2 regions of the Paenibacillus sp. CECT 9249 genome follow, and region 2 is predicted to be linked to the other one. Evidence: riboswitches for the same ligand, from Rfam matches in the RefSeq annotation. Region 2 holds a riboswitch; the other holds the start of a gene.
What was found. A riboswitch is a leader RNA that binds a small molecule or an ion and turns the genes downstream of it on or off. The one in region 2 is predicted to bind cobalamin.
Positions count from the first base shown of each region.

Region 1: another riboswitch for cobalamin. It lies ahead of LQ229_RS19945 (ABC transporter substrate-binding protein); the one in region 2 lies ahead of metE (5-methyltetrahydropteroyltriglutamate--homocysteine S-methyltransferase).

Region 1 is NZ_CAKKLI010000035.1:36,840-48,306, forward strand. It holds gene LQ229_RS19900 (sugar ABC transporter permease) at 1-366, opposite strand, end outside; gene LQ229_RS19905 (LacI family DNA-binding transcriptional regulator) at 386-1,540, opposite strand; gene LQ229_RS19910 (hypothetical protein) at 1,776-2,006, opposite strand; gene LQ229_RS27165 (hypothetical protein) at 2,018-2,146, shown strand; gene LQ229_RS19915 (cobyric acid synthase) at 2,412-3,977, opposite strand; gene cobS (adenosylcobinamide-GDP ribazoletransferase) at 4,011-4,832, opposite strand; gene cobU (bifunctional adenosylcobinamide kinase/adenosylcobinamide-phosphate guanylyltransferase) at 4,829-5,434, opposite strand; gene cobT (nicotinate-nucleotide--dimethylbenzimidazole phosphoribosyltransferase) at 5,448-6,515, opposite strand; gene LQ229_RS19935 (ABC transporter ATP-binding protein) at 6,493-7,323, opposite strand; gene LQ229_RS19940 (iron ABC transporter permease) at 7,330-8,367, opposite strand; gene LQ229_RS19945 (ABC transporter substrate-binding protein) at 8,368-9,396, opposite strand; cobalamin riboswitch at 9,572-9,773, opposite strand; gene cbiB (adenosylcobinamide-phosphate synthase CbiB) at 9,871-10,836, opposite strand; gene LQ229_RS19955 (adenosylcobinamide amidohydrolase) at 10,837-11,467, opposite strand, start outside.
Region 2 is NZ_CAKKLI010000002.1:309,787-321,253, forward strand. It holds gene LQ229_RS03290 (VanZ family protein) at 1-895, opposite strand, end outside; gene LQ229_RS03295 (glycosyltransferase) at 990-2,111, opposite strand; gene LQ229_RS03300 (TetR/AcrR family transcriptional regulator) at 2,489-3,385, shown strand; gene LQ229_RS03305 (ammonium transporter) at 3,602-4,975, shown strand; gene LQ229_RS03310 (DUF294 nucleotidyltransferase-like domain-containing protein) at 4,989-6,080, shown strand; gene LQ229_RS03315 (exonuclease domain-containing protein) at 6,077-6,814, shown strand; gene LQ229_RS03320 (hypothetical protein) at 6,861-7,040, opposite strand; gene metE (5-methyltetrahydropteroyltriglutamate--homocysteine S-methyltransferase) at 7,077-9,383, opposite strand; cobalamin riboswitch at 9,517-9,706, opposite strand; gene LQ229_RS03330 (acryloyl-CoA reductase) at 10,189-11,178, shown strand.

The DNA.
Region 1 (11,467 bases), on a different contig from region 2:
TACGGCGATCCACGACGTAATGACCGGAATGAAAATGGCCGCTCTGTAAAATTTGATGCCCCGTACTTTGCGGTTGAGCAGCAGAGCGAACAGCACGCCGAATAGAAGCACCAGCGGCAAATATCCGACCAGAAATTTAAATACGTTAAGTATCGACGTGTACGATTTCTCGTCTTGAAACACTTTCACATAATTGTCGGCTCCGATAAATTTCGGATCGGAGAGCATATTCCAATCCGTAAAACTGATCACGCCGGATGCGATCATCGGAACGAGCTGAAAGAGCAGCAGCCCGAGCAAACTCGGCAGCAGAAAGACCAAGATGGCTGTGCGCTTCATCCATTTGTTTTGACCTACCATCGCCATGTTCCTTTCTTCGTAGAATTCAATTGATTTTTTTGACCGTTTCGCGTTCCACGATTTCAATCGGCAGCAGCGTTACCGTATGATCCAGCTCCTTCTTTCCTTCGAGCACCTGCATCAAATAACGGGCGGCCGCCACGCCGCGCGCTTTCACATCCTGCTTCACCGTGGTCAGCTTCGGAATGAATATGTTGGCTAATGAAATATCGTCAAAACCGATGACCGAAACGTCGTCCGGCACGGTAAGGCCGCGGTCTCTCAGCCCGTTAACGGCGCCGAAAGCCATCATGTCCCCGGTGGCGAACACCGCCGTAATTCCTTGCCGCTGCTCGGCGATTTGCCGGCCGGCTTCCACCCCGTACTCGTAGCTCACCGATCCTTCGAACACGAAATCGTGATTATAGAACAGGTTCGCTTCCTGAAGCGCGCGTTTATACCCTAAATATCTTTTCTCCACGACGCCGTCTTTGCGGATGGTTCCCGTTACAAGGGCGATATTGGTATGGCCGTTGTCGATCAAATGCTTTGTCGCCAAATAGCCGCCCAATTCGTCGTCTATGCGGATTTTTTTGAAATTATCGTCGTTGATATAGCTGTCGATCAGCACGATCGGCATTTTCACCTTTTTCAAATCTTCGTAGAAGCTTTCCTGGAAAATTCCCATAATGACCGCGCCGTCCAAATTGCGCTGCATCGTCAAGTCGAGATAACCTTTATTTTTCTCCACTCCGGATAGAATAATGTGATAATCGTGCTGGCGCAGCTCCGATTCGATCCCGCAAATCAAATCGCTGTAAAAAGGGTTTTCCAGCAGCAGTTGCTTCTGGTCTTCGGTTTGCGGAATGACGACGCCGATCAGGTTCGACCGGTTGCTGGCCAAACTGCGCGCCGAATAATCGGGAATGTAATTGAGTTCGGATATGGCTTGCTTGATTTTGGCGAGCGTATCTTCGGACACCTTCCCTTCCCTGCCGTTTAGAACGTAAGAGACGGCTGCCGTCGACACCCCCGCTTTCTCCGCAACGTCTTTGATCGTAATCCGTTTCATGAGGCACCTTCTTAAACTGAAATAGTTGGATCGATTGATCGCATCCACGCCTTCCGCTGCGTTAACGCCGCAATCGCCGACATCGCTCGTTCGGGGATTGAACTTCTTCGCAGTTAAGCGTTTAACCATATAATAAGTTAGATCGACCTATTTTTCAACCTTTTCCCCAAAAATTAATCGCATACATTTGTGAATTTAAGTTAACTGTTTAACCAAATATCCGGTTTTGAAAGGGCTTCCAACACTGCAAACGGCAGGGTTCGAAATGAATTGTGTGGAAATCTCGAAGAAAGTTGGCGGGGGATTTTACCAATCGTTGCATTAACTTTTGTTGCAATATTGAAACAGTTGGGTGGATACCGTGCTATTCCTTCATATTGCTTCTACCGCCCCGGCGCCCAAGTTCGCGGACACAGGAGACGCTAATTGTGACAAACGACCCGATTTCGGCCAGTTTGCGGACAGACGATCCTTTATTCGCGGCAAAAGCGTAAAAATAAGCCCTGCGACGAACGGATAACGGAACCAATGTCCGCCGAAACAGCGAATAAGCGGTTTTGACGCAAAATAACGGTCGTACGGTCCGGATAGCCATTTCTCGATGCAATGCCAGTGCGATTTTATCGCGATTTCGAGGTGAAAATCGTGCAAATTGGTGTCAATTTCATAAGACCGCTGGCGGCTGACGACCCGTCGGGCGCGGTAACGAAACTGGAACACGTTAATAGCCTGTAAATCACCTTGTTGCTCGTGTAACGAAACGGGAACACGCTAATGAGGGGAAATCGGCGGTAAAACCGCCGATTTCCAATGAATAACGATACGTACTTTCGTATAAATTTGGAACGTCTTCATTTTGAGCCCAATAAGGATCGTTAGTTTCGGTAGCGCCAAACCGGGAGCGTAAGTCCGCGCGGATCGCCTTTGAATTCGCGGGAGATATCCCCTTTTATATGCGCTTTCGCAGTTTATTCGATTCATTCATGGCAGGATGCGTTCACTATGCTTTGCGTATACCGATAATTTCATTTATTTTTTCCATATCGAGATGCTGGCGCACGGCTTCCGCGATCCGGTCGAAAGCAAGCTGCTGCCGGTCGCGGTAGACGAACGGTTGCCCGGCAAGCACAAGCCCTTTCTCTTCGCGTGCATGATTCAACCATGTATGGCGAAAACGGTCGTTATGAAAAATACCATGCAAATACGTGCCCCAAATCCGGCCGTCTTCCGAAACGGCGCCCTCCTGCGCCGGCGGATTCCCGGAACGGTCGATCAGCGCCATAAGCCGATGCATTCGCTCGTGTGCCGGAGCCGTCTGCCCCATATGAATTTCATAGCCGGCCACTTCGATTCCGTTCATGCGTGCCCAAGCCGGATGACTGCAGGCGATTTCTCCGCTTGCCCGTTCCGTTCTTTTCTCCGGATAAAAAACCGTTTCGAGGGGCAAATAACCCAAACCTGCAACGTCTGCCGTTTCATCCGGATTTCCCGACTCGACGCCATGGGGATCGCGCAGCTTCCGTCCCAGCATTTGATAACCGCCGCAAATGCCGGCAAGCCGGCATCCCGCGGCGACGCGGGCGGCAATCGCATCGTCAAGGCCGGCCGAGCGCAAATATTCGAGGTCGCCGAGCGTATTTTTCGTGCCGGGCAAAATGACGATGTCCGGCTCTCCCAATTCGGCCGCGGTTTGTACGTACCGCAGGCGCACATCCGGTTCCGCCGCAAACGGATCGAAGTCGGTAAAATTGGAAATGCGCGGATACCGGATCACCGCAATGTCCAGCGCAGCGTCCTTACGGTTCGCATCCGCCGGATCTTGCCGCCGCACGAGCGCCATCGAGTCTTCCGCCTCGATATCGAGCTGCGGCAGAAAAGGCAGCACACCGAGAACGGGGATGCCCGTCCTTTGTTCCAGCCAGTCCAGCCCCGGCTGCAGCAGCGTCTTGTCCCCGCGGAATTTATTGATAATAAATCCTTTCACGCGAGCGCGCTCCTCCGGTTCCAACAGCTCGAGCGTGCCGACGATCGAGGCGAACACGCCCCCGCGATCGATATCCGCCACGAGCAGGACCGGCGCATCGGCCCAGGCGGCGAGCCGCATGTTCACGATATCCCTGTCCTTCAGATTGATCTCGGCCGGACTGCCCGCGCCCTCAATCACGATGACATCATGCCGCGCGCGGAGCCGTTCCAGCGCATCGACGACAATTTGCTTCGCAAACGGCAAAAAGTCGCGCCGGTAATCTTGCGCGCTCAACTGCGCATATGGTTTCCCGTGCACGACGATTTGCGCGTTCATCTCTTTCATCGGCTTGATCAGAATCGGATTCATATCCGTCGTCGCAGGTATTTCGCAAGCTTCCGCCTGCACGCCTTGCGCGCGCCCAATTTCTTTGCCGTCCAATGTGACGTAAGAATTGAGCGCCATGTTTTGCGATTTGTACGGGGCGACTTCCCAGCCGTCCTGTTTCAGCACGCGGCATAATGCCGTCGTCACTACGCTTTTGCCGACATCGGAAGCCGTGCCCTGCAGCATAATCGTCCTTGCTCTTCCCGTTTGCATCATCGCGATCCATATACCTCCCGTTCATCCGGCTCAAAGCGCAAATTGATGGCCGATAACGGCCAACGCGACCAACAGCGCCGTTTCCAGCCATTCGTTTAGCGCGCCGTACGTATCCCCCGTCAGACCGCCCAGCTTGCGGGCGATATAAGACGCGGCCAACCAGCCGAGCAGCAGCGCGCCGGCGCCCATGAGAAGCGGCATGGCGGGTTCGATCGGGCGGATCGGCTCGCCGGAGCCGCCGGAACCCGCCCATAAACCTAATGCCGCAATAACGATCGATACGGCCGCAGCCGTCGCGGTCGCCGCAGCCGCATGCCGGGCGCCCGCTTGCTTGAAATAGCTGCCGAGGCCCGAATCTTGGCGCGCATACGGCCAACGGACGATCGCAACGACCATAAACCACCGGCTCCAAACGAACGGCAGCGCCACATACCATAGCCAATGACCCTGTTCCAGCAGCGTATATATCGCCACGCCTTTGATCATGAGCGTCAATACGCACACGATTACGCCCATCGCGCCGACGCGGCTGTCTTTCATAATGTCCAGCATTTGCTCGCGCGGCCGCTGGCTTAACAAGCCGTCCGCCGTATCCATGAGCCCGTCCAAATGCAACGCGCCGGTCAACATGACCGCGAATGCGAGCGACAGCGCCGCGGCGAGCGCGGGCGGAACGGCGAAACCTGCCGCGAACCCGGCTGCGTACAACAGCCCGCCCAGCGCCGCGCCGACGAGCGGATAGAACGCGACGCTGCGTACAAACACTTCTTTCGTATAATTCACACGCACCGGGAACGGAATCCGGCTCAAAAATTGAAACGCCGCCGCTAACGCCTCCCATTGCCGTTTCATAATCGATACGCCCTGCCCTTAAGCTCGATCGGAATGCCGGCCGTCACCAGGAAAACTTGATCGCACAGAGCGGCAAGCTTCTGGTTCATCGAACCCGCCAAATCGCGGTATACGCGGCCTAGCGGGTACTCCGGCACGATTCCGTCGCCCACTTCGTTCGTTACGAAGACGAGCGGTCCCGCGTACGCCGCCGCCGCGGCAACGAGCGCGTCGATTTGATCGCCAACCGCGTCGGCCGCCGCGTTCCAATTCCCGTCCGAATCCGCGCGCAGCAGCCAATTCGAGAGCCATAGCGTCAAACAATCGACCAGCACAACGCGCGCTTCGGAACTTTCCGCCGCTGCCGCCGGCGGGATGCCCGCATCGATCCGCTTGGACCATTGCTCCAATAGGCCGGACACTCCATACGGTTCCTCAATCGTCTCCCATGCGTATTCTGCCCGCTCCCGCTGCAAACGGTGCAGCCGGACCCGTTCGCGCATTTCCTCATCGTAGATTTGCGAAGTCGCAACATACACGCCGGAAGGGGCCAGCGTCATGCATAACCGTTCGGCAAAACGGCTTTTGCCGCTGCGCGCCCCTCCCGTCACTAGAATTGGCATGCTCTACTCCCCCTTATTGCGATTCGCCGCCGGACGATACGCCGGCGCTTGCAAACGTCGCCATCTCGCGCATGATTTTCACGGCCGCGTCGATGAGCGTAAATGCAAGTACGGCTCCCGTCCCTTCCCCGAGCCGCATATCCAGTTGCAGCAGCGGCGTCAGCCCTAGCTCGTCCAACAACGCTTCGTGACCTTGCTCTTGGGACAGATGCGAGCCGATCATATAGCCGGCAGACAGCGGGGCCAGCCGCGCCGCGACCAATGCGGCCGCGGAGGAAATAAAACCGTCGATGACGACCGGGCAACGATGCTTTGCGGCGCCGAGAATGACGCCGACCAAGCCGGCGATTTCCAGGCCGCCTACCTTCGCCAGCACATCGAGCGCATCCGCGGCGTTCGGCCGGTTTACGGCAATGGCTTTGCTTACGACTTCGCGCTTATGCGCCATCTTCGCGTCGTCGATGCCGGTGCCGCGCCCGACGGTTCTATCCGGCGCCATGCCTGACAATACGGACAATATGGCGGCGCTGGCCGTCGTATTGCCGATGCCCATCTCGCCCGTCGCGAACATCCGGTATCCGTCGTTCACATATTGTTCGACGATATCCGCGCCGACCAGTATCGCTTGCAGCGCCTCCTCCCGGCTCATCGCCGGCCCTTTCGCCATATTCGCCGTCCCTTTGCGGACTTTGCGCGACACTAGCTGCGGATGCTCCAAATCGCCGTTCACGCCGATATCGACGCACACGACTTCCGCCCCCGCCTGCCGGGCGAGCACGTTTACCGCGGCTCCGCCCGCCATAAAGTTCATAACCATTTGCGGCGTAACCGCGGCGGGAAATGCGCTCACGCCTTCCTCGCATACGCCGTGATCCCCCGCCATCACGATGACGGCTTTTTTCCCAAACTCGGGTTTCGCTTCTCCGGTCATGCCGGCAAGCTGTGCGGCGATCGCCTCCAATTTGCCCAAGCTTCCCGGCGGTTTCGTCAACTGATCCAAATGGTTCCGCGCCTGCTCCTCCGCTTCGCCGTCCAACGGCTCGATGCCGGCGCACAGCTCAGTGAATCGATGTAACATCATCCCGACCTCCTCCAAATGTTCTCTCTTGTTGCCCGTCTTCGGGCTGCAGCAAAATTTGGGGCGCACGATTGAGCGGATGGGAGATCACGATCGGATCGACCCCGAATACTTGCCTAATTCGTTCTTTACGAATAATTTCATCCGGCGCGCCGTCGGCAAGAAGTTTCCCTTCATGCAGCAGAAGCAGCCTGTCGCAATATTGCGCCGCCAAATTGAGATCATGCAGCACGGCGATGACCGTCAACCCGCATTCCCGCTGCCATGAGCGAACATAGTCCATAAATTGGATTTGATAATGAATGTCCAAATACGTTGTCGGTTCGTCCAGCAGCAACACTTCGGGCTCTTGCGCCATCACTTTGCCGAGCGCCGCCCGCTGCCGCTGGCCCCCGCTTAACTCATCCAGCGTGCGGTGCACGATTCCGTCCAAATTCAATCGCTGCGTGATCGCGGACAATAACGGTTCCGCATCGCGCGAATCTTGGCCGAGCCAATTCTGAAACGGAAACCGGCCCATTTCCATCACTTCGCGCACCGTATACCCGATCGGCGGCAGCGCGTCCTGCTGCAGGACAGCAAGGATGCGGGACAGCTCCTTGCGGGAATAGGAGGCCACGTCTTTTCCCATCACTTCAATCGTGCCCGAGGTCGCCGCCTCCACCCCCGACAGCAAGTGCAGCAGCGTCGATTTGCCGCTGCCGTTCGGTCCGATAATGCCGAGCCACTCGCCGCGCGCCGCAGAAAAACAGATGTCGCGCAGCACCGTCGTCTCGCCGTACCGTTTCGCCACGTTTTCCACACGAATCACAACGCTTCAGCTCCTCCGCAATTTTTTGTTCCGATGCAGCAAATAAGCGAAGAACGGCGCCCCGACGAAGGCGGTTACGACGCCGAGCGGAATTTCCGTCGGCGCCAGCACCGATCTGGCCGCGGTATCCGCCCATACCATGAAGATGCCGCCGCCGACGGCGGACAACGGCACGATCAGCCGGTAGTCCGGACCGACAAGGAGCCTGACCATATGCGGGACGACCAGCCCGACAAAGCCGATGACTCCCGCTACCGATACCGCCGCCGCCGTCATGAGCGTAGCGGTCAGCAGCACGATCGTCTTCGTCCGCTCGACATGCAATCCAAGGTGGGCGGCCTGCCGCTCCCCTAGCGCCAAAATGTTCAGCGGCCTCATGTACCGGATCAGCACGATCCAGCCGATCAACAAATACGGAGTCAACACGGCGACATACGGCCAACCGCGCAGCGCCAAGCTGCCCATCGTCCAGAACAAAATATCGTTCACCGTCTGCTTGGACATCGCCACGAGAAAGGAAACGACCGCACCCAGAAACGCTTGCATTACAACGCCGGATAAAATTAACGTTTCGGTTGGAATTTTGCCTTCCCGCTGCGCCATACGCAGTACGATCCACAACGTGATCGAGCCGGTCGTAAAAGCGACGAGAGGAATCGTCCATTGCCCGGCAAACGAATACTGCATCCCGAAATAAATTAAGAAAGCCGCCCCGACCGAAGCGCCGGACGATACGCCGAGCGTAAAAGGATCGGCGAGCGGATTCCGCAGCACCCCTTGAAACGCCGCACCGGCCAGCGACAGCGATGCGCCGACCAGCATGCCGAGGACGATGCGCGGCAACCGGACCTTCACCATGATCTGTTCCGCGGAATCGGTCCACGTCTGCGGAATCGAATCCCCGACCCATGGAATCCGATGAAGCACAATCGCCGTAATATCCCGCACCGGCACTTGCACCGAACCGATCGCCATACAGACCACAATGGACAAAAGGAGGAGCAAACCTCCGGCTCCTCCCCACACTAGCAGTTTCGTTTTCATTTATTTCACCAAATCGGGATAGATGCCTTTCGCCATTTCAAGCAACCCTTCCGTTAGCCGCGGTCCCGGTCTGCTGAGCGTATTGTCGTCCAAACCGACGACGCGGTTTTCTTTGATCGCTGTTATTTTATCCCAGCCGCTGCGTCCGCGAATGATCTCTTCCAGCGGTTTCTTCGTATCGAAATCGACCAATTCCTTCGCGTACAGGATGACGTCCGGATCGGCCTGAATAATATTTTCCTCGCTAATTTTGCTCCAGCCTGTAATATCGGAAGCGACGTTCACGCCGCCGGAAATCGTGATGAGTTCGTCCATAAATTCGCCCTTACCGACGGTATAGCCCGGAGAAAACTCGACATACACCTTCTTCTTCTCCTCCGGCTTCAAGTCCTTCACCGCTTCGACGACCCGGTCGCGATCCGCCTTCATCCGGTCGGTCACTTGTTTCGCCTGTTCCTGCCGGTCCGTGATCTGCCCGTACAATTCGATATTGGCGATGACATCGTCCAACGTTTTCGGCTCGACTTTGAAAATGTTAATGCCGAGGCTGCGCAATTTTTCCACCGTATCGGCTTTCATCGAGATCCCGGTAAACACGATATCCGCTTGCGCGGCGATCAGCGACTCTTCGTTCGGTTTCGTAATGCCGCCCATTTTCGGTTTGGACAGCGCCGCCTCCGGGTAGTCGTCGTAATCGGAGACGCCGACGATTTGCTCGTCAAGCCCTAATGCGAATAACGACTCCGTTTCGGCAGGCGATACGGAAACGATTTTTTCCGGCGCCTTGTCGAAAGTAAATTCATGCCCGGTCGCATCCTTGACCGTCAGCGGATATTGCGTTTTTAAATCCGCCTGGCCGGACTCCGTCTTGCCGTCCGTCTGTTCTTGCCCTTGGGCCTGTCCTTGTTCGAGCCCGGCATTCGTTTCATCCGCCGCCGCTTGCGGACCGTTCGAACCGCATGCGCTAAGCGCGAATGCGAGCGTGAACGCCAGCATCCAGGCTGCGATTCGTTTGAAGCTGTTTGTCATTTCGTTCCTCTCCTCCACCTAGTAACGATTCCGAAGAATGCTTGACGCGAATACCCATTACGGACATACCGACGGCATCAACAAGAAAACCCCGATCCTGGGATCGAGGTACGTCGAATTCGAAAGCAACATTAGCGTGATGCTCCAAATTAGCGCAATCCTTTCCTCGAAGGATTTGTAAGTCGCACCCATAGGCAGGTCTCCTGACTTGCGGGTTACGATTTTCTCGCCTTCCCATCCGAATAAGGACAGTGGCCGTTGTGAGAAAATCCCCGGTTTACAGTGGCGGGACCGTGCCGGATTTGCACCGGCTTCCCTTTTAACCTTGCAATCTCGCTCCGTACGAAACGGCAAGGACCCATCGGTATTGTATTCAATTCTATCTTTCAAGCGATTCGTCTCAGTGTTGATTATATGGGAAAACCCCCGGCTTTACAACCTGTTTGCAAAAATATCACACCTTGAGCCGCGCTTCTACCGAAGCAGGTCAAGGCCAAGCAACGCCGCCGCGCATACTAAGGCGAACAACGTCGCAACGTCCAGCATGAGCCGCGCCGCCTTGCGAATATGATCCGCCCGAAGCGGATGAACCGGATCGCCCATGTAGGCCCGAAACGAAGCGACGCCTTTGTACATGTTCAAGCCTCCGAGCCTTACCCCGAGCGCTCCCGCGACCGCCGACTCGGGCCATCCGCTGTTCGGGCTCGGATGAAGCTTCGCGTCGCGGCGGACGGTGCGCCAAGCGCGCGCGGCGTCGAGACGGCGCAAGAAGGCGGCCAGCGTAAGCAGTACCGCCGTGAGACGGGCCGGTATCCAGTTCGCGATATCGTCAAGCCGGGCCGAGGCCCAGCCCAGATGCAAATATTTATCGTTTTTATATCCGACCATCGAGTCGAGCGTATTGACGGCCCGATAGGCCATCGCCAGCGGCGCGCCCCCGATGGCGGCATAGAACAGCGGGGAGACGATCGCATCGACGATGTTCTCGGCGACCGTTTCCACGGTGCCCCGCACGATCTCCGGCTCGTCCAGCGTCCCCGTGTCGCGGCCCACGATCATGCCGAGCGAACGGCGCGCTTCGGGCAAGCGGCCGGAGGCCAAGTGCCGGTATACCTCCATCCCGGCGTCCTTGAGCCCTTTGGCGGCGATCGTCGTGGAGATGAGCCATGCCTCCGCTCCCCAGGCCAGCCAAGGATGAATGCGCGCCAACAAGGCGAGAACGAGCCAGACGATGGCGAACGAACCGCCCGCGAGCAGCAGCGGCAGCAGCATGCCTGCAAGCTTCAACTGCCGGCCGGTCCCGGCGAAACGGCGAATCGCCCTCTCGACCGCAACGATCGCTTTGCCCATCCATACGACAGGATGGGGAAGCCGCCTTGGATCGCCCACGATACGGTCGACGATGTAGGCTACTAGCATCAATATTGCCTGAGTCGCCATTTACGTCGATTCTCCTTGCGTTCGTACCGCTTCATAGACGGTTTCGTAGACGAGGCGCCCGAGCAAATTGCCGAGCGTCGTCGCGCTGCCCGCATAGCGGTGAACGCCGGCGAAGCGCTCGCTTTGGCTGGCGGCGATCGCTACCGTATCCGTCGTCGTGCCTGTCGCGATCTCCCCGGTATGCGCGTCGACGATGCCAAGATCCTGGAAGGCCGCGCTCTTCGCCTCCGTCGCCGTAATGAGCGCGCCGGCCATCGCCGCTTGCGTCAACCTGCCGTCAATGGCGACGATCGTATTGATCGTACCCGCTGCGTAAGCGCTGAATACCGGGCGTTCCTTGCCTGCGCGCGCCCCGTTGGATGTGCCGGCGGTCGTGCAGCAGACGATCGCCGCCTGATCGCCCTCCGCCTCGGCAATCGAGGCAAGGGCGATGTTGGCCGCCGTCAGCAGGCCGATCGTCCGCTCCGGCGCATATCCCCATGCGCCGATCAAGCCGTCGATATGAGCGACCGGATCGGCGCAGTCGAACGTCTTCGGCACGAAGGCGTTTATGATGCGGTCAGCTCGGCCGAATCCGCCGCCGTACGGCGCGCCGCTCAGCGTCTCCAGCCCGCATGGGGCGTTCATGACG
Region 2 (11,467 bases):
TTCCGCCAACCCCGTAATACAAGATCCCGTATCGCACAGCCAGCTCGCCGATGCCGACGCGCGCGCTCCGGCCGACCAGACGGATGCGCAGCAGCCATTTGCCAAACGTCATCCCTTTCGTGACATACGGAAGGACGATAAAATACAACAAGACGGCCAGCACGATTCCGCCCGGATGATCGTAGAAATTCCACAACAAGTACGATCTAACGCCGGGAGAACGGCGATAGGCCGGATCCAACAGCCGCATCACGGCCGCAATGAGAAACCAATCGACCCCAAAGGCGATAAATCGGCGGATCAAACCGACTTTCATTGCGGATAAATCCACGTGCGCATCCAGCTTGTCCGAGCGGGGCATAAAAAAGGTAAACATCGGCGCGACCCAATATCCGACGGCGCCTCCGGCCGTATTCAACATGAGATCGTCGACGTCGAATATTCGGTAGGGGCACGGATATATTCCGTAAATTCCCGTCCGCTGCGTTACTTCGAAGAAGAGCGACACGCCAAACGTAATGAGGACGGTCGAGATCCATTGCCGGCGGAAATAATAGCGCAAATAGACGCCCAAAGGCAGCAGCAAAATAAAATTATACGCCGCTTGCAGAAAGGCCCGTTCCCTCAAAACGGATAAGTACGTGTCAGGCCTGGCCCATGAAACGTTCGTTTCCCGCAGAAAATCGCGGACGAACTCGAACGGAACCAGTTGCGCAAACGAAGCGTCCGGGCCGTAAGCCCGGCACGTATCGGACGTTTGCGGCAGCGGAAGCACGACAAGAAAAAACGCGGTCATTCCGTACAATAAAAGCGAATATAAAATAAATGATCTGATATAGTTCACATAACCGTATTTCCGGTATTGAAAAATCAAAAACGGGATTAACAACATCATTGCAACGATGGGAAAGAAAAGAAATGCCGTTCTTATCGGAATCAAATACGTTTCCAAGATGTCACCGCCTGATGGATTGAACGCCTGCCCGCGCTTAGTGCTGCAACGTCATCTTCGAGCGAATCGTATGCAATACGTCGGTCACAATGCATTCGGAAGCGCGATCCGATGCCAATTCGGCAAGCCGCTGCTTCATTCGCCGCATTTGTTCCGGATCGGACAGCAGCGCCGTCGCTTGCAACGTGAACCGTTCAAAATCGTTGGAGACGATGGCCGCTCCTTTCCCCGCCAAATATTTGGCATTCTCCCTTTCCTGGCCGGGGAACGGCTTGAAAATAAGCGGAGGCATATTCATTTGGATCGCTTCCGACAACGTGATTCCGCCCGCTTTCGTTACGGCGCAATCCGCGACCGCCATTAACTCATGCATATTTTCCACATAGCCCAGCAGCTTTATCCGCGGTTCTCCTTGAAGAGAAGCCGTCAAATTGGTTTTCAGCCGTTCGTTTTTCCCGCAAACGACAACGACTTGATTGCCCGGGATCGCTGCCAGCTTCCGTACGATCCGTTCCGTGAACTGCATGACGCCGTAAGCCCCGGCCAGAACAAGCGTCGTACGCATATTCGGATTCAAATCGTATTTTCGTCTAATTTCTTCTATATTTTGCGTTTCGTAAAAAGAATGCCGGATCGGAATCCCGCTCGTCTTCACTTGATCGGCCGGTATGCCCTGCTCGATCATCTTGTCGCGCAATTCGTCCGTCGCAACGTAAAACTTATCGTTCTTGGACAAAATCCAGCGGTTATGCAAAGCGAAATCGGTTAGAACGGTAAATGTCGGCACGACCGCGCCGACATAACGGCAAATTTCCGATACGTCCAAATGCGGGAACGTGCTAATAATGGCGTCGGGACGTTCCGTCGAGATCAATTCCTTCAATTTCCTCGCCCCGAGCGAAAAAACGGGCTTAATCAAACGATTTTCCGACGTCATATTTCTTGTCGCATAATAACTCCAACCGTAATAATCCAGTCCCGTCGTTGACAGCATGCTGCTCTTCAAGTATACGTACTTGATGGCTGAATTTAAGAAAGGGTGGGCTTCGGCAAGCAAATCCAACACCTGCACCGAGCGGACGCCTTGTCGCACGAATTGTTGCCGCAACGCGCCCGCGGCTTGATTGTGCCCTTCTCCGTAACTCGCCGTTAAAATCATAATTTTACACTTTCCATATAGGTCAGTGTCCATAAATCAGTGACCCCCCCTTAGAATGAAACAAAGGAACGCGCTTAAAGCAGCAATATCCTTACAAAAATATTCTAAAACGGATGGTACTGCAATACAAGTTGTTACGGTAAAGAACGGCTGGTAATTTTATGCCTTTTACCGCTTCCGGGCGTTTGGCGGTTTATTGTTGCGATCGGTTATAGTGTGGGGAATCGGCAATACGGTTATTCACAAAGCGGAGCGCTTGGCTAAAATCCCCGTAAATCCGGCAAAAAATCTTTTCTTATAGGGCGGTTTGTTATATAATCTTTGTCAACCAATTCGGACAGTGTATCGACAAATCGTTGAAAGGCGGGTGAATGCGTTTGAGCGATAAAATAACGGATCAGAAAAAACAAATTTTGACGACGGCCGCGAAACTGTTTTCGACAAAAGGCTTTCATCTCACTTCCATGCAGGAAATCGCGGAAATAACCGGAATATCCAAGGGCAGCATGTATTTGCACTTCCGGTCGAAAGATGAGCTGCTTCTCAGCATCTTCAAGTTTTATTTTCAACAAATCAAAGAACGCATCCTTCTGATCGAACGGGACGCCCACATTAGCGCAAAAGATAAATTTATCGCGCAATTGGAAGCGATGCTTCATCAATTTATCGATTTCCACGACTTCTACGCGATGCAGGATCAAGACAAATCCCATATCGCCAACAAAGCGGTTCATGCTTACATGCGCGAAATCAAATTCGAGACGCTGGAATGGGCGGAGAAAACGTTGTGCGCCGTATACGGGGAAGAATTGAAACCGTACGCAACCGATTGCGCCCTCCTCTTAAACGGTTTGATGATGCCTTATCTGCGGCTTATCTATAAGGAACAAATCCCTCTCGATCTAACCAAGACAGCCCGGTTCATCGTGCGGCAAATGGATTACATCGTGGTCGGATTGCTGCGGGAGACGCCGGCTCCGCTTGTCTCGACCAACGTATGGAACGCTTATCAACAATATTTGCAAAAAACGGATAAACCCCATCCGCTCGTCATCGTCAAGTATATGAAAGACAATTTGGAAAGTTTGCCGCTTGAGCTGGAGCAATTTGAATTAGCGTATCAAACGCTGCATATTCTGGAACAAGAACTAATGGAGCTTAAACCGCGCAAAGCGATATTGCGGGGCATGCTCGGCAATTTAAAGGAATTGAAGCAGTTAGAGCCTCTCACGAACAAGTTGAACGATTCGATCTATGCGCATCATATGGAATGACGGCTGCATCGCATGTTGATGCGGCCGGTTTTTTTCCCCGCACTTCTCAGTCCCTCCCGCTCTCTTTTCATCTACTATAGAGGTTTGACCCCATCTTGTTACGTCATAATTTTGTCAAATTATCTAACATTTTAAGTGAAATTCGTTTTAATCACCTTTATAATCTCTCTAAATTATAAATTTAATGTTAGATTGTCTGACAGGGAGATGAAGAGAATGAAAAAACGATTTTTAGCAAAACATGCACTCGCCGTCGGAACGGCTCTCGGTTTCATCGGGTTGTTTCCAATTGGTTCGGGACGCGCGTCCGCGGCGGAAGAAACGAGCGTGCAAGCGGTCAGCATCGGGCTGGATGCCCTTTGGGTCATGATATCGGCGATTCTGGTCCTTTTTATGCAAGGGGGATTCATTCTTCTTGAATCGGGCTCGACGCGGATGAAGAACGCGGGCCATGTAGCAGGGAAAACGATTTTCACGGTTGGGCTTTGCAGCTTGATATACTGGGCCGTCGGTTACGGCTTGATCTTCGGAGAAAGCGGCAACCTCTTCATCGGTTGGGGAGACTTCTTCTTCAACTCGCAAGCGGCGGACGGACTTCCGCCAACCGTTTTCTTTACGTTCCAACTGGCCTTCGCGGCCATCTCCCTGTCGATCGCATGGGGCGGATTTGCCGAGCGGGCGAAGCTTTCCGTGTATCTCATCTTTACCGTATTGTTCACAGCTATCGTCTACCCGGTTATTGCGCATTGGATCTGGGGCGGGGGCTGGCTTGCGGAACACGGCAAACAAGATTTCGCCGGTTCGACAGTCGTCCATTTGACGGGAGCGATGGCCGCGCTCGCAGGCACGATTTTATTAAGGCCTCGTATCGGAAAATTCAACAAAGACGGTTCGCCCAATGAGATCAAAGGGCATAACCAAGTATATACGACTTTGGGCGTTCTCATTCTGTGGGTCGGCTGGTTCGGGTTTAATGCGGGAAGCACACTCTCCGTCGGCGACGGATTCTTCGGATTCGTGGCAATGAACACCCAGCTTGCAACCGGCGCCGGCGCCGTTGCCGCACTCGCCGTCAGTTGGATGTGGAACGGGAAAGCGGATATCCCCACACTGTTAAACGGTACTTTGGCCGGATTGGTCGCGATCACCGCGTCTTGCGCGTTTGTCGATCCTTGGGCGGCGATCGTGATCGGCCTTATCGCAGGCGCGATCGTCTTCTTCAGCGCCAAAATGTTCGAGAAATGGAGAATCGACGATCCGATCTTCGCTTTATCCGTCCACGGGATGGCAGGAATTTGGGGGACGCTGGCCAACGGTATTTTCGCAACGAGCGAATTGGCGGAAAAGGTCGGCGTCGGCAAAGGCGGCTTGATCGCGACGGGAAGCTTCGACCAACTATGGGTGCAAATATACGGCGTCATTGCCGCCGGCGGTTTTGCGTTTGCCGTTTCGTTCCTTATTTTATTCGCAATCAAGAACATATCCGGCCTTCGCGTTCATGAGGAACAAGAAATTGTCGGCCTCGATTTGAGCGAGCACGGCGAATACGGATACCCGGAACAGATGAAACATGCTCAGCAAAACATGTAGCAGGAGGGGTGTCATGCCATTGCCGCCGCTACAACTTCTTAACCCAATTATCGATGCGGCTCCCGATCTTGAGCAGCTTAGCCAGTTAAGAAAATCGCTAACGGCCATGCTTACGGTAAGCGTCAATCGCAACGGGCCGGAAGGTTATGCATTTCATGCGCAATGGAACGAAATTCAAGATCGTCTCATCAGCCGGGCGGTTCGGCTCGCCGAGACGGAGTTGGAGCTTCAAGGACGAATTGCTCCATGCGCTTATACGTTTGTTCTGTTCGGAAGCGGCGGACGCGGGGAACAATGCTATGCGAGCGATCAAGATAACGGCATCCTGTACGACGATCCGCAGCCGGGCCGGGAGGAGGAAGCCGCCGACTACTTCCGGAGGTTAGGGACGGAAATCCAGTTTGCATTGCAATCGATCGGTTACCCGCCATGCCCCGGCCATGTCGTCTGCGGCAATCGGGAATGGAGCTTACCGATATCGGAGTTGCTTCATAAATGGCAGGTTTGGTTCGCGAATCCCGCTTGGGAACATGTGCGCTACTTGTTGATTTGCGCGGATATGCGCCCGATAGCGGGACATACGGAATTGGCCGGCAAGGCAATGCGGCGTTTTCACGACACGCTGAAAGATCATAAGCCGGTTATCGCCGCCATGCTTCGCAATTCGATGCGGCACCAGCCGGTTCTCGGCCTGTTCGGCAATCTCGTCAAAGTTCCTTACGGCGAGAATGCGGGCGGAATCGAAATCAAATACGCCATTTATATTCCGTTTATTAACGGCATCCGCTTTCTAAGCATGATGCACGGAATGGCCGCCGCATCGACGATGGAACGAATCGGCCTATTGCATCAAGCCGGCGTATTCGCCGGGCATGAGGCCGAGAAGCTCCGGGAAATCTTCGCCGTTTGCCTGCATTTAAGAAACATGACGTCAAAGGCGCACACGCCGGAAGGCTGCTGGCAATCGAGCGGCATTATCGCCGCCGACCGTCTGTCCAAGGAAGTGCGGCATCACATCAGAACATGCGTGCATGAAGCGAAATGGCTGCAGCAGCGCGTTCTTGCCGAGTATAAAAGTCGGGAAAAAGGAGCCGGATCGACATGAGGACGTGGGGATCGGCCTCGGAAATATGGAAGCTGTACCGCAAAGGCGGGCTAACCCCGGCCTTCGCCTCGATCTTCGATCTGGAAAGCGCGCAGCAGATTGCATATATCCGGTCGCTTATGAAAGACCAGGCGCGGTACAATATGGATCATGTATCTCTTTCGGAACTGCAGGCCGTCGTTTTCGATCTGGAGACGACGGGCTTTGCGCCGCAGCAAGGCGACGAGATTATTTCGATCGGTGCAGTGGCGCTATACGGCGATAGGTGCGCCGAGAACGAGCTATTTTACAGTTTGGTGAATCCGAATCGAGTCATTCCTCCGCATGTCGAGCAATTGACATCGATAACGAACGAGTTGGCAAGTCAAGCGCCCGGCCTGATCGAAGCGCTCGGCAAATTTCTCGATTTCGTGCGAAACCGGGTGCTCATCGCGCACGGCAGCGGCCACGACAAACGTTTTATTAACGCCGCCCTATGGAAGACGTCCCGGGTCATGTCGCAGCATCGGGTGCTCGACACGATGATCGTTGCCTCCAAACTGTATCCCGAACGCCAAGGCTCGACGTTGGACGATTGGCTTCATTATTACGGATTGGACAACGCCGGGCGTCATCACTCTCTGCAAGATTCGCTCATGACGGCCAAGTTATGGCTCGCGTTGATGGACGATGTCCGCAGCCGTCAAGACGTGAAGACGCTAGGCGAACTGTACGCTTTTCTGGGACAAGAATAAAATGAAGGGACTCGCCTAAGCGGGTCCCTTCGCTTTACTCGCAGCTTTATTTTCCGTTCAACAATCGGTCGTATGCATGATGCCATCTTGCTTCGGTTTCTTCTTCCGTTAAAGCTAAATAGTCGAATAAGGTCATCAATCCGTCCCGCTTCATATTGCCCAGCACAAACGCCATCGATTTCTCGTCATGAACATGTTGCAAAAAATGAACGATTTCCGGTCTCATTGGTTGCCCCTCCCCGACATTCTCTTATATGGAATGTTAAGCGTATTGTTCCAGCCTGGATCTGATCTCGGCCGTAGCTTCGACCATCACTTTCAACGAAGCGACCGTTTCCTCGATCCCTCTCGTCTTCAATCCGCAATCGGGGTTAATCCAGAACAGGCCGGCAGGAAGAACCCGAAGCGCCCGCTCGATCATCCTCACCATCTCTTCCTTCGCCGGAACCCGCGGACTATGGATGTCGTATACCCCGAGACCGATTCCTTTGTCATAGACATTCGTCTCGAAGGAAGCGACCAATTCGCCGTGGCTGCGGGACGTTTCAATAGAGATGACATCGGCGTCGAGCGCTTTGATCGCGTCGATAATGTCGTGGAACTCGCAGTAGCACATATGCGTATGAATTTGCGTCGTATCCTTCACATTAGAGGTTGCGAGCCGGAACGACTCCACCGCCCAGGTCAAGTATTCGTCCCAATGCTCTTTCTTAAGCGGCAATCCTTCGCGCAGCGCCGGTTCGTCCACCTGGATCATCTCGATGCCCGCCTGTTCGAGCGCCTTGATTTCCTTGCCCAAGGCGAGCGCGATCTGATAAGCGACCTCGCGGTTCGATATATCGTCGCGGACGAAAGACCATTGCAATATCGTCACAGGTCCGGTCAGCATCCCTTTCACCGGCTTGTTCGTCAAGGATTGGGCGAACAGCGTTTCGCCTACCGTCATCGGCCGTACGAAGCGCACATCCCCGAATATAATAGGCGGCTTGACGCAGCGGGAACCGTAAGATTGGACCCATCCGTTCTGCGTAAAAGCGAATCCCGCAAGCTTCTCCCCGAAAAATTCGACCATATCCGTCCGCTCGAATTCCCCATGCACGAGAACGTCCAGGCCGATCTCCTCCTGCAGGCGAATCCACTCCCGAATTTGCTCTTTCATGAAAAGATCGTATTGCTCGGCGGACCATTCTCCCTTTCTCCACAATTGCCGCGCCCGGCGAATTTCCTTCGTCTGCGGGAAACTTCCGATCGTCGTCGTCGGCAATGGCGGAAGCTGCCATTTGTCCCGTTGAATCGCTTCGCGCTCGTGGAACGGCAAGTGCCGGCTGCTTGGCTGCTCGGCGAGCCGAGCGGTGAGGTCTTGGCGCTCCTTGCGCCAAGGCGATTGAGCCAAGCGATCGAGCGCAGCCCGGCTGCTCTGCAACGCGGCCGTTACGCTTTCGGCGCCTTCGTTGACGGCTTGCTTCAACACGGACAATTCGTCCAGCTTCTCGTCCGCAAAAGCCAACGCATCCCGCAACGTCTCATCCAACCGCTCCTCCTGCCGAACGCTGACCGGAACGTGCAGCAAGCTGCAAGAAGGTTGGACAATGAGCCTGCCATAAGGAACGATGGCGGCAATCGTCTGCAGCAACGCCAATTTGTCTTGCAGATCCGATCGCCATATATTTCTGCCGTTGATTACTCCGGCGCCGAGCACTTTATCCGCAGGGAAGCCGAATTCTTGCAAGGACTTCAGATTCTCCTCCCCGCCATGCACGAAATCGAGCCCGATGCCGCAAACCGGCAAACGGATCAACTCGCTGTACAAGTCAACCGCGTCGAAATACGTCTGCAGCATGACGTTCAAGCCTGGCGCTGCTTGCGCAAGCCGTTCGTACAGGCCGGCAACAAGCTTCATCTCCGCGCGGGATACCGAAGTCGCCAAAGAAGGCTCGTCGATCTGCACCCATTGCGCTCCCGCCTGCTCCAATTGCTGCAGCAACACGGCATATACGGGGATGAACCGGTTCAGAACGCTTTCGAAGTCGGATGCCGCATACCCTTTGGAAAGCTTCACAAACGTATAGGGACCGATCAAGACCGGCTTCCCTTCGATTTGCAGCTCACGCTTCGCCTCCAGATAAGCCTGAAGCGGGCGGTTCACCGTCAAGACCGGATCGTCTTCGCCGATTTCAGGCACAATGTAATGGTAGTTCGTATTGAACCATTTGGTCATTTCGCAAGCTGGCGCCTGTTTGCTGCCTCTAGCCATGGCGAAATAAGTCGCAAACGACACTTCTCCCCCTTCGTATTCAAACCGTTCGGGAACGAGTCCGAACATCGCGGCCGTATCGAGCATGTGGTCGTAAAGTGTAAAGTCTCCGACCGGAATCAGTTCGATCCCCTTCTCTTTCTGTTTGGCCAAATGCGCGAGCCGGATCGTCTTTAATTCTTGCGTCAGTTGATCTTCGTCGATTTGATTCGACCAAAACCGCTCCAGCGCCTTTTTCCATTCCCTGTTCGCCCCGATTCGCGGATAGCCGAGATTGCTGTTTCTTACGTTTTTTACCGATTCCGTCATGTTCATCTTTCCTCCGTCTCCTTGTTTTCCAATCCCAAATAAAAAAGGGTGTTTTTACCAATGGAAATGAACATAGGCAAAAACACCCCAGTTTGCGCAACTGACGTCGTTAACACCTCCCTATCTCCCGTAGGTACAAAACAGTGCTGTCAGAACAGGCAGGTCTCCTGGCTCCAGTCTCATCGTCATTGCTGCCTTCCCGGACGAATCCAGTGGCTTCCTGGCAATGACTCCTCTGTTACAGTGGCGGGACCGCGTCGGCATTGCACCGAACTTCCCTTTTAAGCCTTGAAATCGCGCTTCAAGGCACCTATCCCCACAATATATTGTTGTGTATGACGACTATATATCAATATATAGGATGTGTCAAGAGCAATTCGTATGCTTTAGGAGTGTTGCGGCGTTCTTGCCTTTCGGGGGACCTTCGCACCGCGCGCAGCTCCCGGCGCGCGGTGTTTGGCTGCATGTCGACGGTCGGTCGGCCACATGCGGCCTTCCGAATTGTAACGGATGCTGCGGACGTTATTTTATGTTTTTTAACGCATTTTCATTTCTAACGGAAGCCAGTGCGCTTATTCCACTAAAATCGGGCGAAAAAGAGGTCCGTGGCGCAAAATAAGGTCCATGAGTTCCGTTACATTTTGCAAGCCGCCCATTTCCATGAAATAAGGGCCGCTGGTTCCGTTAGCTTTTCACTGTGAATGAAATCATTTGGGAAACGGCAAGATTCGGTCTATAATAGCATTAAGTTGCAAACGAATCGGTCGGCGGGTTGATCCCGCCCTATCCCACTTGGAAAGGATGATAAATGATGAATCAATTTCGCGCGTTCGTCGTGCATCAAGCGGAGGACGGCTTACATGCGGCAGTCGCGGAGCGGTCGGTGAATGATTTGCCGCAAGGCGAAGTAACGATACGGGTTGCCTATTCGAGCGTCAACTACAAAGACGGGCTCGCCGCCAGCCCGCGAGGCAATGTCGCCAAGCATTATCCGCTCGTACCCGGCATCGATCTGGCCGGAACCGTGTTGCATTCGAGCGATCCGCGCTATGCTGCCGGGGACGAAGTGCTCGCAACCGGGTACGGCCTTGGCGTGTCGCATGACGGAGGTTTCAGCGAAGTGGCGCGGGTTCCCGCGGATTGGATCGTGCCCCTTCCGCAAGGGCTAAGCATGAAAGAAGCGATGGCGTACGGAACGGCCGGCTTTACCGCGGCGCTGTCCATTCAGCGGCTGGAGGAGAACGGCCTGACGCCCGACGGAGGTCCGGTATTAGTTACCGGCGCGACGGGAGGCGTCGGGAGCATGGCGGTGGCGATGCTCGCCAAATCGGGTTACGAGGTCGCCGCCAGCACGGGCAAGGCGTCCGAACATCAATATTTGCGCAAGCTGGGCGCGCAAGAAATTATAGACCGCAGCGATCTTGTCCCCGAGAAGATCCGCGCGTTGGACGCGCAGCGATGGGCCGGGGCGGTCGATCCGGTCGGGGGACGAGGCCTTGCTTATATACTCAGTACGGTTAAGTACGGCGGGTCGGTCGCCGTTAGCGGGCTAACGGGCGGAACCGAATGGAACGCAACCGTCTTTCCGTTTATTCTGCGCGGCGTGAATTTGCTCGGCATCGACTCCGTCTATTGTCCGATGGAGAAGCGGTTGAACCTATGGGAGCGCATGGCTGGCGAGTTGAAGCCGGATCATCTGCTGTCCGATATCGGCCGGGAAACGTCGTTGGACGAATTGCCGGCTATACTGAACGATATCTTGCAAGGGAAGGTCCGGGGCCGGACGATCGTCAAGCTGTAGCTGGGTTTTGTTGCACTTGCTCTTTACGGGTATAGGCAGCAGGTAGAACAATGGCGGGTTTCGCTAAAAAACGATGCCTCTTGCGGTGTTAACTCATTTTGAGGCGCTAGCGTTTCATCGAGACATTGCTATGCGAACCGTACGGCCCTTATTTGGCGTCAAAATTGCATATTCGCTGTTTAGGCGGACATTGGCTCCGTTATTCCTTCGCCGGAGGGCTTATTTTTACGCTTTTGCTGCAAATAAAGGATTGCATGTCAGCAAACTGTCCCAAATAGGGCTGTTTGTC